DNA from 2 places in the Kitasatospora sp. NPDC001261 genome. Region 2 is predicted to be linked to the other one. Evidence: riboswitches for the same ligand, from Rfam matches in the RefSeq annotation. Region 2 holds a riboswitch; the other holds the start of a gene.
The links. Region 2 has a riboswitch for cyclic di-AMP ahead of ACFY4B_RS17335 (transglycosylase family protein). Riboswitches for the same ligand answer to the same signal wherever they lie in the genome.
Positions count from the first base shown of each region.

Region 1: it holds a riboswitch for cyclic di-AMP, as region 2 does, so the genes downstream of both, ACFY4B_RS39495 (peptidoglycan DD-metalloendopeptidase family protein) here and ACFY4B_RS17335 (transglycosylase family protein) in region 2, are expected to answer to the same signal.

Region 1 is NZ_JBIAXP010000043.1:32,484-39,665, reverse strand. It holds gene purB (adenylosuccinate lyase) at 1-681, shown strand, start outside; gene ACFY4B_RS39500 (MFS transporter) at 689-2,170, opposite strand; cyclic di-AMP (ydaO/yuaA leader) riboswitch at 2,522-2,722, shown strand; gene ACFY4B_RS39495 (peptidoglycan DD-metalloendopeptidase family protein) at 2,725-3,705, shown strand; gene ACFY4B_RS39490 (APC family permease) at 4,051-5,601, shown strand; gene ACFY4B_RS39485 (DUF2470 domain-containing protein) at 5,660-6,379, opposite strand; gene ACFY4B_RS39480 (RidA family protein) at 6,546-6,974, opposite strand; gene ACFY4B_RS39475 (IclR family transcriptional regulator) at 7,003-7,182, opposite strand, start outside.
Region 2 is NZ_JBIAXP010000011.1:235,157-242,338, forward strand. It holds gene ACFY4B_RS17310 (NAD(P)/FAD-dependent oxidoreductase) at 1-509, opposite strand, end outside; gene ACFY4B_RS17315 (exopolyphosphatase) at 938-1,879, opposite strand; gene ACFY4B_RS17320 (DUF501 domain-containing protein) at 1,876-2,547, opposite strand; gene ACFY4B_RS17325 (septum formation initiator family protein) at 2,519-3,040, opposite strand; gene eno (phosphopyruvate hydratase) at 3,135-4,421, opposite strand; gene ACFY4B_RS17335 (transglycosylase family protein) at 4,761-5,666, opposite strand; cyclic di-AMP (ydaO/yuaA leader) riboswitch at 5,672-5,840, opposite strand; gene ACFY4B_RS17340 (cytochrome P450) at 6,062-7,182, opposite strand, start outside.

The DNA of each region.
Region 1 (7,182 bases), on a different contig from region 2:
GCCGCCGCGCCGTCCAGCCTGGCCAAGACCATCCGCCTGATGGCCGGCCACGAGCTGGTCACGGAGGGCTTCAAGGAGGGCCAGGTCGGCTCCTCCGCGATGCCCCACAAGATGAACACCCGCTCCTGCGAGCGCGTCAACGGCCTGGCCGTCATCCTGCGCGGCTACGCCTCGATGACCGGCGAGCTGGCCGGCGACCAGTGGAACGAGGGCGACGTCTCCTGCTCGGTGGTGCGCCGGGTCGCGCTGCCGGACGCGTTCTTCGCCTTCGACGGCCTGCTGGAGACCTTCCTGACCGTCCTCGACGAGTTCGGCGCCTTCCCCGCCGTGATCGAGGCCGAGCTGGACCGCTACCTGCCGTTCCTCGCCACCACCAAGGTGCTGATGGGCGCGGTGCGCGCGGGCGTCGGCCGGGAGACCGGGCACGAGGTCATCAAGGAGCACGCCGTCGCCTCCGCGCTGGCGATGCGCGCGGGCGCCCGGGAGAACGAGCTGCTGGACCGGCTGGCCGCCGACGAGCGGATCCCGCTGGACCGGGCCGCGCTGGACGCGCTGCTCGCCGACCGGCTGTCCTTCACCGGCGCGGCCGGTGCCCAGGTCGCCGAGGTGGTCCGCCAGGTAGAGGCCGTCGCGGCCGCCTACCCGGAGGCCGCCAAGTACGCGCCCGGCGACATCCTCTGACGTCTCGTCAGCCCTGAGCCGAGGGCCCCGCCGCCGGACCGGTGGCGGGGCCCTCGCGCGTCGCGGGGACGTGGCCCGGGTCCAGCGGCGGGGTGGTGGTGCCGCACGGCCAGTCGCAGTTCGGTTCGGCCACCTGCTGGTCGTCGGCGGCGAGCACGTTGCCCCGTACGGTCGCGAGGGCGATCAGCCCGCCGGCGGCCAGCAGGCCCGCGCAGATCAGCATCGCGGTGTGGAAGGCGGAGTCGACCGAGGAGGGCACCCGGTAGGCGTCGCCGCTCAGCCCGGCCAGCGCCGGGAGGGCGGCGACCGCGAGCAGGCCGGCCGCGCGGGCGGCGGCGTTGTTGACCCCGCTGGCGATGCCCGCGTGCCGGACCTCGACGGCGGCCAGCACGGTCGCCGTCAGCGGTGCGACCAGCAGCGTCATGCCGCAGCCCATCACCGTGACGGAGGGCAGCACGTCCACCCAGTAGGAGGAGTCCGGGCCGACGCGCAGCATCAGCAGCACCCCGGCGGCGCACAGCAGGGGGCCGACGGTCAGCGGGATGCGCGGGCCGATCCGCTTGCCGAGCCGCCCGGCGCGCGCGGACAGCAGCAGCATCAGCACGGTGATCGGCACCAGCGCGAAGCCCGAGACCAGTGGCGAGAAGCCGGACACGATCTGGAGCTGCACCACCAGCAGGAAGAAGACGCCGCTGAACGCCGCGTACACGCACAGGGTGACCAGGTTCACGGCGGTGAACAGCCGGGAGGAGAACAGTCCGAGCGGCAGCATCGGATCGGGCGCGCGGCGCTCGACCGCCACGAAGGCGACGCCGAGCGCCACTCCGAGCACCCCGCTGACCCAGACGGCGGGGGACAGGCCCTCGCCGGCCGCCGTCAGCGCGTAGGTGATCGCGCCGAGGGCGAGGGCGGCGAGCACGGCGCCGAGGACGTCGAAGCGGCCGGAGGCGCCCTCGTCCCGGCTCTCCGGCACCGACCGGGTGGTGACCGCGATCACGGCGGCGGCGAGCGGCAGGTTCAGCAGGAAGATCCAGCGCCAGCCGGGGCCGTCCACCAGCCAGCCGCCGAGGAAGGGGCCGACCGCCGCCGACACCCCGCCGAGGCCGGACCAGAGCCCGACCGCCGCCGAGCGGTCGTCAGGGTGGAAGACGGCTTGGAGCATGGCGAGCGAGCCGGGGGTGAGCAGCGCCCCGCCGATGCCCTGGACGGCGCGGGCGGCGATCAGCACATGGATGCTCGGCGCGGCGGCGCAGGCCGCGGAGGCGACGGCGAACCAGACCACGCCGATCAGGAAGACCTTGCGCCGCCCGTAGCGGTCGCCGAGCGCGCCGCCGAGCAGGATCAGGCCCGCCAGGGTGAGCAGATAGGCGTTCAGGGTCCATTGCAGGGACGCGAGGGAGGCGCCGAGGTCGGCGCCGATCCGGGGCAGCGCGACGTTCACCACGGTGCCGTCCAGCATCGCCATGCTGGAGCCGAGCACCGTCGCCATTAGTACCCAGCGACCCTGCGCGGTGCCCAGGCGCAGGGTGCCGGCCTCGGAGGTGGCCACGGGCGAATCCTGCGCTGCCGAGGCGCACGTGACAAGGGTCACCGGTGGGTGTGTTGGCGGCTGGCGGTGCGTGAGCGGACGGGTGCGCGGCGTGGCCGATCTCGGCGCAGGGTCGTGGATCAGTGGCGGGGGGTGAATGGGTTGTGTACGCACCGTGGGCTCGGGCCTGCGGAGGGTCACTGGGACAGGGGGGATCGTTGCCGTTTCAAGAGATCGACATTGCTTCACCCGAACGGATGGGTTTTAGTTCAGCGACCGCCCGGCCAGTCCGGACGGATCCGCCGGGTGGAACGCCGAGTCCTGCCGCTGCCCGGTGGTTCGAAACGAACTCTGTACGGCAGGAGCGGGGGACCCACAGGTAAGTCGCCGGACCGGAGTTCGCGCCTCAGGGCGCGGGCGTCCAGGACCGGCTTGGGGTGAAGCCGCGCAAGCGGCCGGGCAACTCCAGCCCGAACCCGACAGCTCACCTCGCAGGCGTCGGAGAGGAAAATTCCATGCCTGCACAGGCTCGTCGTATCGCCCTGCCCCGCGCCGCCCGCATCGGCATCGCCACCGCCGTCACCGGTGTGTCCTTCGCCCTCCCGCTCGTCACCGCGATGAGCGCCCAGGCCCACACCCCGGCCGCTCCGGCCGCCGCCTCCACCGAGGCCAAGCAGGCCGCGAAGGCCGCCGCTCCGGCCGCCCAGGCCGCGCAGGAGAGCTACCGCGTCGTCAGCGGTGACACCCTGTCCAAGATCGCCGACGCCAGGAACGTCGAGGGCGGCTGGCACGCGCTGTACGAGCAGAACCGCTCGGTCGTCGGCGCCAACCCGAACCTGATCTTCCCGGGCCAGCAGCTCGCGCTGTCCGGCCACGCCGCCGCTCCGGCCGCCGACGCCGCCCCGGCGAAGCCCGCCGCTCCGGCCAAGCCCGCCAAGCCGTCCGCTCCGGCGACCCAGGCCGCCAAGCCGCAGGCCCAGGTCCAGGTGCAGACCGAGGCCGCCAAGCCGTCCGCGCAGCTCGAGACCCAGCTCCAGGTCGCCGTTCCGGCCCAGGCCGTGACCGCCACTCCGGTCGCCGCCGCCACCTCCGGCTTCGTCGCCCCGCTGGCGAGCCCGCGGCTCGGCACCGCCTACGGCGTGGCCGGTTCGATGTGGGCCTCCGGCCACCACACCGGCCAGGACTTCGTCGCCTCCACCGGCACCCCGCTGCGCGCCGTCGCCAATGGTGTCGTGGTCAAGGCCGGCAACGGCGGCGCCTACGGCAACGAGGTCGAGATCAGGCTCGCCGACGGCCACTACGCCGAGTACGCGCACCTCTCCTCGATCGGCGTGAGGATCGGTCAGACCGTCACCGCCGGCCAGCAGATCGGCCTCTCCGGCGCCACCGGCAACGTGACCGGCCCGCACCTGCACTTCGAGATCCGCAACGGCTCGGAGTACGGCTCGGACATCAACCCGGTCGCCTACCTGCGCGCGCACGGCGTCGCGCTCTGACCCCGAGAGCTCCGGGGTACCAGGAACCACCGCCGCTGCGGGCGAACCGATCGCCCGGGATGGTCATGTCGGGTGACCGCTCGACCGGGTGATCGCCGCACGGCGGACATGGGCGCGGGACACGCCCAGGCCGGCCCGGCCGCATGAGGACCTCCTCGTGCGGCCGGGCCGGCCGCTTTCGTTCCCGGGCCCGCCCGGGGTGTTCGATCGATCGAACGAAGCGTCAACTCCGGTGTCCCGCAGGGGGTTCGCCGGGATCTCCGGGCGCCTGCGGGCGCCATGCTGGCGGACGGTCAGCGCCCGGCCGGTCCGGCGGTCGGGCGGGCCGGGAGGCGAGGAGGCCGGATGGCGGTCCGCAGCGGGGGCGTGGCGGGGGAGACGGCCGGGCGGGAGCGGCCCGGGGCGGGCGGGGTCGACCGGCTGAAGGCGGACTCGGTCGGCCTGGTCGGCGTGGTGTTCATGGCGCTCGCCACCGCCGCCCCGATCACCGCGATGACCGGCAACCTGCCGATCATCGTCGGTCAGGGCAACGGCGCGGGCGCGCCCGCCGCGTACATCGTGGCGACCGTGGTGCTGACGGTGTTCTCGGTCGGCTACGTGGCGATGGCCCGGCACATCACCGCGGCCGGCGCGTTCTACGGCTACGTCTCGCACGGGCTGGGGCGGGTGGCGGGGATGGCCTCGGGGCTGCTCGCGGTGCTCGCGTACGTCGTCACCGAGGCCGCGGCCCTCGGCTTCTTCGCGTACTCGCTGCGCGGGCTGGTCCGTTCGCAGCTGGGGGTGGACGTCGGCTGGGGCTGGTACGCGCTGTTCGGGGCGGCGGTGATCGGGGTGATGGGCTGGTTCGACCTGCATCTGACGGCCAGGGTGCTCGGGGTCGCGCTGGTGCTGGAGATCGGCGTCCTGTCGGCGGTCTCACTGGCGGTGCTGCTCTCCGGCGGCGGGCCGGACGGGCTCGCGGCCGGGACCCTGAACCCGCTGAACGCGCTGAAGGGGGTGGGGAGTTCGGGCACCTCGGCGGCCGGGCTCGGACTGTTCTTCGCGTTCTGGTCCTGGGTGGGCTTCGAGTCCACCGCGATGTACGGCGAGGAGTCCCGCGACCCGAAGCGGGTGGTGCCGCGGGCCACGCTGATCTCCGTGATCGGGGTCGGGCTGCTCTACGTGTTCGTGTCCTGGATGATCGTGTCCGGCAACGGGGTCGAGCGGGCGGTCGCGGTGGCGGGCGGCGCGGTGCCGGGCAAGGACGGCAACAGCCTGTTCTTCGACCAGCTCGCCGCGCACCTGGGGGCCTGGGCGGTGAAGGTCTTCCAATGGCTGGTCGTCACCGGCTCGTTCGCCTGCGCGATGGCCTTCCACCAGTGCGCGGCCCGGTACCTGTACGCGATCGGGCGGGAGGGGCTGCTGCACCCGGCGCTCGGCCGCACCCATCCGCGGCACGGCTCGCCGCACGTCGCCTCGGTGACGCAGTCGGTCATCGCGGTGGGGCTGGTGGCGGGGTTCCTGGCGGCCGGCATGGACCCGTACGCGCACCTGTACACGCTGCTGGCGCTGCTCGGGACGATGGCGATCCTGGTCGTGCAGACGCTCTGCTCCTTCGCCGTGGTCGGGTACTTCCACGTGCGCGGACGGCACCCGGAGACGGCGCACTGGTTCCGGACGCTGGCCGCGCCGCTGGCGGGCGGGGTGGCGATGGCCGGGGTGGTGGTGCTGCTGGTGCTCAACCGGGACACCGCGGCGGGGGAGGCGGCGCACACGCTGCTGTTCCGGCTGATCCCGTACCTGGTGATCGGGGTGTTCGCGGGCGGGATCGGGCTGGCGCTCGCGGTGCGCCGGTGGCGGCCCGGGCTGTACGCGCGGATCGGGCGGGTGGTGCTGGAGGACGCGGTCGAGCGGTGACCGGGCCGGGGCCGCGGTGGCCGGCGGGCCCGGGCGTTCGCGCCGGGCGGGCCCGGGTTCAGCGCCGGTGGACCGGCAGGCCGTACTGGGCGGCGGCCAGCAGCTCGTGCATCCGGTGGCCGAAGTCGTCGGTGTCCCGGGCGGGTTCGGGGAAGACCAGGCGGACGTCGCGGTGGCCGTGCGAGTGGTCCAGGCGCAGCACCAGGCCGTGGCGGTCCAGGGCGAGCGGGCGGACCTCCGGGGCGTGGGCGAGCACGGCCGGGTCGAGCAGCCGGGTGAGGACGTCGAGCGCCTCGGCGTGGTCGTCGGCGAGGTGGGTGAGCAGCATGGCCTCGTACCGGGCCAGCGGGTCGGGGGTGGCCAGGGCGAGGTCGGCGGCGGTGATCGCGCCGGTGGCGTACGGGGTGGCGAGGACGGCGTGGGCGACGTCCACCCGCAGGTGCACGCCGAGGCCGTCGTCGGTGAGGTGGGCCGGTCGCAGTCGGCCGGCCAGGGTGAGGCGGGCGCGGACGCGGTCGCGGACGGCGACGGGGGCGATGTCGGTGACGTCGAGGACGACGGCGAGGCCCTCGGCGGCGCCGACGGCGGCCGTGGTCAGCGGGTCGTCCAGGGCGGCGCGCAGCCGCAGCCGGGAGCCGTGCACGGAGACCGGGGTGTCCAGGTGGTGGCGCTCGCCCAGGGCGCGGACGGTGAGCGAGGAGGTCGTGCTGAGCAGGCTGTGGATCCGGTCGGCGGTGCTGGGCTCGGGGACCTCGGTGTCGCCGGTGGGCAGGCTCATGGACGGACCTCCAGTTGGTTAGGTGAGCCTAACCTAATGTGCGGCTGGGGGTGTGGCAAGCAGGCGGTGTGGCAAGCAGGCGGTGGGGCGAGCGGGCGGGCCCGGGCAGGCGGAAGGGCCCGGACGCGCGGGTGGCGTCCGGGCCCTTCCGTCGGGCGGGGCCGGGTCAGCCGATGACGGCCTGGGCGTCGATCTCGACCAGCATCGGCTCCTGCGGCAGCTCGACGAAGACGGTGGTGCGGCACGGCTTCACGCCGCCGGGCTTGATGTTCTCGTCGATGAACTCGGCGTAGACCTCGTTCATCAGCGGGAAGTCGGCGCGCTTGGTGAGGTAGACGCGGAACATCACCACGTCCTCGATGGTGGCGCCGCCGGCCTCGACGATGGCCTTGACGTTCTCCAGGGTGCGGCGGGTCTGCGCCTTCACGTCGCCGTGGTGCAGGTACTCGCCGGTGGCCGGGTCCTGCGGGCCCTGGCCGGAGACCTGGAGGAACGGGCCCTTGCGGACGCCCTGGGAGAACATCCAGGCGGGGGCGGGGGCGCCGTCGGTGCGGATCTCGGTCTTCTCGAAGGTCTGGGGGTGCTCGGCGGACATCGGGTTCCTTACGTTGTGTGACGGTTCGTCAGTTGTGGTCGGGGCGGCCGCAGTCGGCCGAGACGGCGCGGGTGGTGGCGAGCAGCTGCGGGAGCAGGTCCAGCACCTGCTCGTACGGCAGGACGACGTCCGGGACGGAGATCGAGGCGGCGGCGACCACCCGCCCGCTGGCGTCCCGGACGGGCGCGGCCACGCAGTTGATGAAGGA
Region 2 (7,182 bases):
ATCACCACGAAGGTCAGCGCCTTGCGGCGGATGTCCTCGTCCGTGGTGGACTCGGCCTTGTCGAGCTGGGCCATGACGTGGTTGCGGAGGCCGATGGCCTCCTCGACCGTCTTCATGCCGAGGCCGTTCTCCGCCAGACCCGGGATCGGGAAGGTGCGGGAGACCGAGCCGGTCGCGACGACCAGGTACTCGAAGGGCAGCTCGTAGCTGTCACCGGCCGCGGGCTGGATGGTGGCAACCTTGCGGGCGTGGTCGATGCCGGTGACGGACCCGGTCAGCACCTCCGCCTTCTTCAGGGTGCTGCGCAGCGGCGCGATGAGGTTGCGAGGCGCGACACTGCCGCCGGCCGCCTCGGGGAGGAAGGGCAGGTACGTCATGTACGACCGCGGGTCGACGACCGTGACGGTCGCTTCGCCGTAACGCATCTTCTTGAGGATGCGCATCGCGGCATACAGGCCGACGTAACCACCGCCGACAATGAGGATGCGAGGACGCTCCGTGGTGCTCATATCCGAAAGTATCCAGCACCGTCCGGAGCAGCCTTCGTGAGCCCGGTCACAAGTTGACGGACCCCCCGTGCTACACTGCGCGGCCGCAAAACCGGGCCCGGCGCGGTGGCCCCCACCCCTGGGCGGCCCCGCGCGAACGCACGGCGGAGCACCACCGGCCTGAGCAGCAACGATCCGCACAACGCCCGGGTTCCCGCACGTGATTTCGATTTTCAAACCTCAAACGAGGCCTGACCTGCGATCCCATGGGCCACCCGGCCGACGGGCCTTCGGTCCCACATTTCGGACGTAGTGGGCGGGCCGGTGCGGCGAATGGCCGGATCCCCATGTGAAGAAATTCACGAACTTTCCCACCCGCGCTCGGGCGCGCCCCGGCCCCGGCCCCCCGAAAGGGGTGCCGGGGCCGGTCGGGTAAGCCCCGCACGGGGTCAGGAGGCGATACCGAAGGCGATTCCGTCCAGGATGTCGTGCTCGCTCACGACCACCTCGGCGGCGCCGGTGCGCTCCATGATCTCCAGCAGTTCCAGCGCCCCGGCCGCGATCACGTCCACCCGGCCCGGGTGCATCGACGGGATGGCCGCGCGCTCGGCGTGGGTGGCGGCCAGCAGCTCCCGGGCGATCCCGGCGACCCGCTCCCGGCTGATCCGCGAGTGGTGGATCGCCGCCGAGTCGTAGCCGGGCAGGCCCTGGGCGATCGCGGACACCGTGGTGACCGTCCCGGCCAGGCCCACCAGGGTGGCCGCGCCGGTCAGCGGGACGACCTCCTCGGCCCGGTCCAGCTCGGCCCGCACGTGCGCCCGGGCGGCCTCGACCTGCGCCTCGGAGGGCAGCTCGGCGTCGCCGAAGTACCGCTCGGTGAGCCGCACGCAGCCGATGTCCACCGAGCGCGCCGCCTGCACGTCGTCCGTGCCGAGCACGAACTCGGTGGAGCCGCCGCCGAGGTCGAACACCAGGTACGGGCCGGGGAACTGACCGCCGGTCAGCTCCTTGGTGGCGCCCACGAAGGACAGGTGCGCCTCCTCCTCGCCGCTCACCACCTCGGGCTCGACGCCCAGGATGTCGCGCACGCCCTTGACGTACTCGTCGCTGTTCTCGGCGTCCCGGGAGGCGCTGGTGGCGACGAAGCGGACCCGCTCGGGGCCGACCCCGAAGCCGGAGATGATCTCCTGGTACTCCCGGCAGGCCGCGAAGGTGCGGGCCAGCGCGTCCGGGTGCAGCCGGCCGGTCCGGTCCACGCCCTGGCCCAGCCGGTTGACGATCATCCGGCGGTCCAGGTCGGTGATCGCCCCGGTCTCCGGGTCGAGGTCGGCGACCAGCAGGCGGATCGAGTTGGTGCCGCAGTCGATCGCGGCCACCCGGGTCGCGCTCACTCGGACTCCCGCTCCGCCGCGGCGTCCTCGGCGGCCCGCTTCTTCGCGGCGCGCTCGGCGGCCTTCTGCTGCTTGGCGGCGATCACGGCCTCGTGGTCCTGCTCCTTGGCGCGGTTGCGGGCGACCCGCTCGCCGGCTGCCTCGACCTCGGCCGGGGAGACGCACGGGCCCTTGGCCCACCAGTCCTCCAGCATGCCGATCGCCTCGTCTCCGAGCGGGTTGACGCCCTCGCCGGCCGCCAGCGAGTGGCCGACCAGCACGTGCAGGCACTTCACCCGGTCCGGCATGCCGCCGGCGCTCGGGAAGCCCTCCAGCACCTCGATCGCGTCGCGCCGGGCGATGTAGTCCTCGTGCGCCTTCTGGTAGGCGGCGGCCAGCTCCGGGTCCTCGGCGAGCCGGGCGCTCTGGTCCTTCATCACGCCCTCCGCCTCCAGGGTGCCGATCAGCGAGGCGGCCTTGGGGCAGGTCAGGTAGTAGAGCGTGGGGAACGGCGTGCCGTCCGGCAGCCGGGGAGCCGTCTCCACGACGTCCGGGTTGCCGCAGGGGCAGCGGTGCGCCACGCCGCGCAGGCCGCGCGGCACCCGGCCGAGCTGGGCGGCGATGGCCGCGACGTCGGCGTCGGAGACGGTGGGGTGGTTCTCAGTGGTCATGGGGGGAGGTGTCTCCAACGGGGGACGGTGGGAGGGGAAGGGGGGTGGCGGGGGCCGCCGCGGCGGTGTCGGCGGCGTCCACCGAGTCCCAGATGCTGGCATACCAGGGCTTGGCGGCCTTCGCCTGGCCGGCGGCGCCGCCGGGCGCCGCGTTCGGCCCGGAGGCGGCCCCGCCCGCGGACGAGGAGGTCCTGGCGGAGGCCTGACCGGCCGGGTCCACCGCGATGTACGGGGTCTCCCCCGGCACCGCGTAGTGCAGCCGGGCGCGGGCCTGCGCCTTGACGTACTCCGGGTCCTGCCAGCGGGCCTTCTCCCGGCGCAGCTGCTCGACCTGCTGGCGCGCGTGGTCGGCCTTCGCCCGCTGGGCGGAGATCTCGGCGCGCTGGGAGATGAACTGCCGCGTCGGGTAGGCGAGGATCGCCACCAGCGAGCAGAGCACCAGGACGAGGACGGTCGCCCGGCTCGTGAACCGGGGCCGGGCCGCCAAGCCCGGGATCCTCCAGCCAGCCATCTCCCGTATCCCCTCCTGGTCGCGACGGTGCCCCGCCGTCCACCCTACGGGGTGAACGGCGGGGCACCGGTCAGGCGTGCGCTACCGGGAGCGCTCAGCCCTCGTGGCGGAAGCGCGGGAAGGCGCCGCGGCCGGCGTACTCGGCGGCGTCGTCGAGGATCTCCTCGATGCGCAGCAGCTGGTTGTACTTGGCGACGCGCTCGGAACGGGCCGGGGCACCGGTCTTGATCTGGCCGCAGTTGGTGGCGACGGCCAGGTCGGCGATGGTGACGTCCTCGGTCTCGCCGGAGCGGTGCGACATCATGCAGCGGTAGCCGTTGCGCTGGGCCAGCTCGACGGCGTCCAGGGTCTCGGTCAGCGAACCGATCTGGTTCACCTTCACCAGCAGCGCGTTGGCGGTGCCGGTCTCGATGCCGCGGGCCAGACGGGCCGGGTTGGTGACGAACAGGTCGTCGCCGACCAGCTGGACCTTGTCGCCCAGCTTGTCGGTCATGGCCTTCCAGCCGGCCCAGTCCGACTCGTCCAGCGGGTCCTCGATGGAGACCAGCGGGTAGGCGGCGACCAGCTCGGCGTAGTACTCGATGAGCTCGGCGGCGGTGAGGTCCTTGCCCTCGAACCGGTAGGCGCCGTCCTCGTAGAACTCGGAGGAGGCGACGTCCAGGGCCAGCGCGACGTCACGGCCGGGCACGTAGCCGGCCTTCTCGATGGCCTCGACGATGAGGTCCAGGGCCTCGCGGTTGGAGTCCAGGTTCGGGGCGAAGCCGCCCTCGTCGCCCAGACCGGTGGACAGGCCGCGCTCCTTCAGCACGCCCTTGAGCGTGTGGTAGACCTCGACGCCCCAGCGGACGGCCTCGGAGAAGGACTCCGCGCCGATCGGGGCGATCATGAACTCCTGGATGTCGACGTTGGAGTCCGCGTGCGACCCGCCGTTGAGGATGTTCATCATCGGGACCGGCAGGACGTGCGCGTTCGGGCCGCCCAGGTAGCGGAACAGCGGCAGGTCGCTGGCCTCGGAGGCGGCGTGCGCGACGGCCAGCGAGACGCCCAGGATGGCGTTGGCGCCGAGCGAGGACTTGTCCGGGGTGGCGTCCAGGTCCAGCATGGCCTGGTCGATCAGGCGCTGCTCGGTGGCGTCGTAGCCGACCAGCTCCGGGCCGATCTGCTCGATGACGGCCAGGACGGCCTTCTCGACGCCCTTGCCGAAGTAGCGGTTCTTGTCGCCGTCGCGCAGCTCCAGCGCCTCGAAGGCACCGGTGGAGGCACCCGACGGGACAGCGGCACGACCCGTGCTGCCGTCGTCGAGGCCGACCTCGACCTCGACCGTGGGGTTGCCGCGGGAGTCGAGGATCTCACGGGCTACGACGACATCGATGGACGGCACGAGGCATCTCCTTGCGAGAGCAGGGTCCGGTCTGACGGTGGTGCTGCCAGCAGGACGATTGCGGAGTCGTTACGACCAGAGCCTAACCGCCCGGGCTGCCGTGGCCGCGTCGGCCTCGGTCCCGTCTCACCGTGTGGCCCTGCTACCCACCGGTAGTTCACCTGCTTGTCCCAGCTTGTCCCACCGGAGCGGGCGAATGCGGACGAAGGGGACCGGTAGGACCGGCCCCCTTCGGACGGCGGGGTGGAGCGGCGTCGACGCCGAGCGCTCCGGCGCGGCGGCGGGCGCCCCCGGCGGGCACCCCGGCCTCGGGGTGCTGCCGGCGTCGGGCGGGGCGGCTCAGCCGAGGTGCAGCACCTGGCCGGGCATGATCAGGTTCGGGTCGCCGCCGACGGTGGAGTGGTTCTGCTCGTACAGCGCGCTCCAGCCGCCGGACACGCCCTGGGCGGCGGCGATGGTCGACAGGGTGTCACCGGCACGGACGGTGTAGTCGTGGCCGGCGGCCTGCGGGGCCTGCTGCGCGGCGCGCGGGGCGTACTGCGGCTGGGCGGCGGCCTGGCCGGCGTACTGCTGGTAGACGCTCTGGTGGCTGGTCCAGTACCAGCCGCCGTTGTTCTGGTACCAGTACACCTTGGCGTCGGCGTCCCAGCCGGCCTTGCCGGAGAAGCCCGGGGTCTGCGGCTGCGCCTGCTGCTGCGGGGCGACCTGCTGGACCGGCTGCGCGGCGGGCTTCTGGGCCGGCTTCTGGGCGGCGGGCTTCTGCGCGACCGGCTTCTCGGCCGGCTTGGCGGCGGGCTTCGGGGCCTGCTGCTTGGGGGCGGACTGCGGCTTGGCGTCCGAGGAGGTGTCGACCGAGGCCGGGGCACCGCCCTTGGTCAGACCGGCCTTCTGGGAGCAGACCGGCCAGGCGCCCGGACCCTGCGAGGCCAGCACCTTCTCGGCGACCGAGATCTGCTGGGCCTTGCTGGCCTGGTTGGCCTGCGCCGCGTAGGCGGTGCCGCCGTACGCCTTCCAGGTGCTGGACGTGAACTGGAGGCCGCCGTAGAAGCCGTTGCCGGTGTTGATGCTCCAGTTGCCGCCGCTCTCGCACTGGGCGACGGAGTCCCAGGTGGAGGCCGGGGCGGCGGAGGCGCCGGTGGCGGTGAGGAGCGGCATCGCGAGTCCGACGCCGGCCACACCGGCGACGGCGATGGCCTTCTCGGCCTGGGTGCGACGACGGTGACGGCCAGTTCCAACGAACAGCATGAAGAGGTCCCTCTCCGTACGCCTGCGAGGTGAGCTGTCGGGTTCGGACCGGGAGGTGGCCCGGCCGCCGTACGCGGAAACGATTCCGCTCGGGCGGCTTCACCCCAAGCCGTGGGGAGACGGCAACAAACCTGGTTCCCCCGCCCCTGCCCAGGGTTCTGGTCGGTTTCCCGTGACGCGGCGGGCAGGATTCGGCGTTCCGCGTACGAGGTCCGCAGCTGCGAACTCCAGGGAGAGTAGACAGATCATCAGACCAATCACAAGCTCATATCACCGATATCACACAACAATTACGGCCCGTGTCCGATCGCCTACCAACAGCGGCGTTATGTCCGGATTGATGGGTGTTCACACCCCCGTCGGCGGGCAATCGGCGACCTCCCGTCAGCGTGATCTCAGCAGGTCGGAGGCGTCGAAGAGGCATCCGGAACGGGGTGCAGAGGGGCGTGCGGGGAACGGCTCTCCGGACTGAATTCCACCGGGAGTTCGCGCAGGCCACGCATGATCAGACCACCCCGCCAGCGCAGATTCTCCGGGCTTTCCGCGAGCCGCAGATCGGGCAGCCGGGAAAGCAGCGTGGCCAGCGCGGCACGCCCTTCGAGCCGCGCCAGCGGAGCGCCGATGCAGTAGTGGATGCCGTGCCCGAAGCCCAGGTGGGGGTTGTCCTTCCGGGCCAGGTCCAGGGTGTTCTCCGCCGCGAACCGGGCCGGGTCGCGGTCCGCCGCGGCCAGCACCACCAGCACCGGGTCGCCGACCGGGATGTCCACCCCGCCGATGGTCAGCGGACGGGTCGCGAACCGCCAGGTCGCCAGCTCCACCGGCCCGTCGTAGCGCAGGAGTTCCTCGATCCCGGTCTCCAGCAGCGCGCTCTCCCCGCGCACCACCGACTCCTGCAGCAGCCGGCGCTGCTCCGGATTGCGCAGCAGCGCGTAGGTGCCGTTGCCGATCAGGTTCACGGTGGTCTCGAAACCCGCGAACAGGAGGATGAAGGCCATCGCCGCGGCCTCGTTCTCGGTCAGGTGCTCACCGTGGTCGCCGGCCCGGATCAGGCCCGAGATCAGGTCGTCCCCGAGGTCCGCCCGCTTGCGGTGGATCAGCTCCAGCAGGTACGCCCGCATCCGCTTCACCGCCCGCCCCACGCCGCCGCGTTGGCCCCCGCCGTGGCGGATCATCATCCCGGCCCAGTCGCGGAAGTCGTCCTGGTCCTCGGCCGGCACCCCGAGCATGTCGCAGATCGCGTAGATGGGGAGCGGGAACGCGAACTCGTGGATCAGGTCCGCCGAACCGCGCTGCGCGAAGCCGTCGATCAACCGGTCGGTGAGCTGCTGCACCCGCGGCTCGAACTCGGCCACCCGGCGCGGGGTGAACGCCTTCGACACCAGCCGGCGCAACCGGGTGTGGTCCGGCGGGTCGATGTTCAGCAGGTGGGTCATCAGGTCCGCCTGCCGCTCCCCCGGGATGCCCACCCGGCCGGTGCGGTGCGCCTGCCCGCTGTGGTGCGCCGGGTTCTTCGACA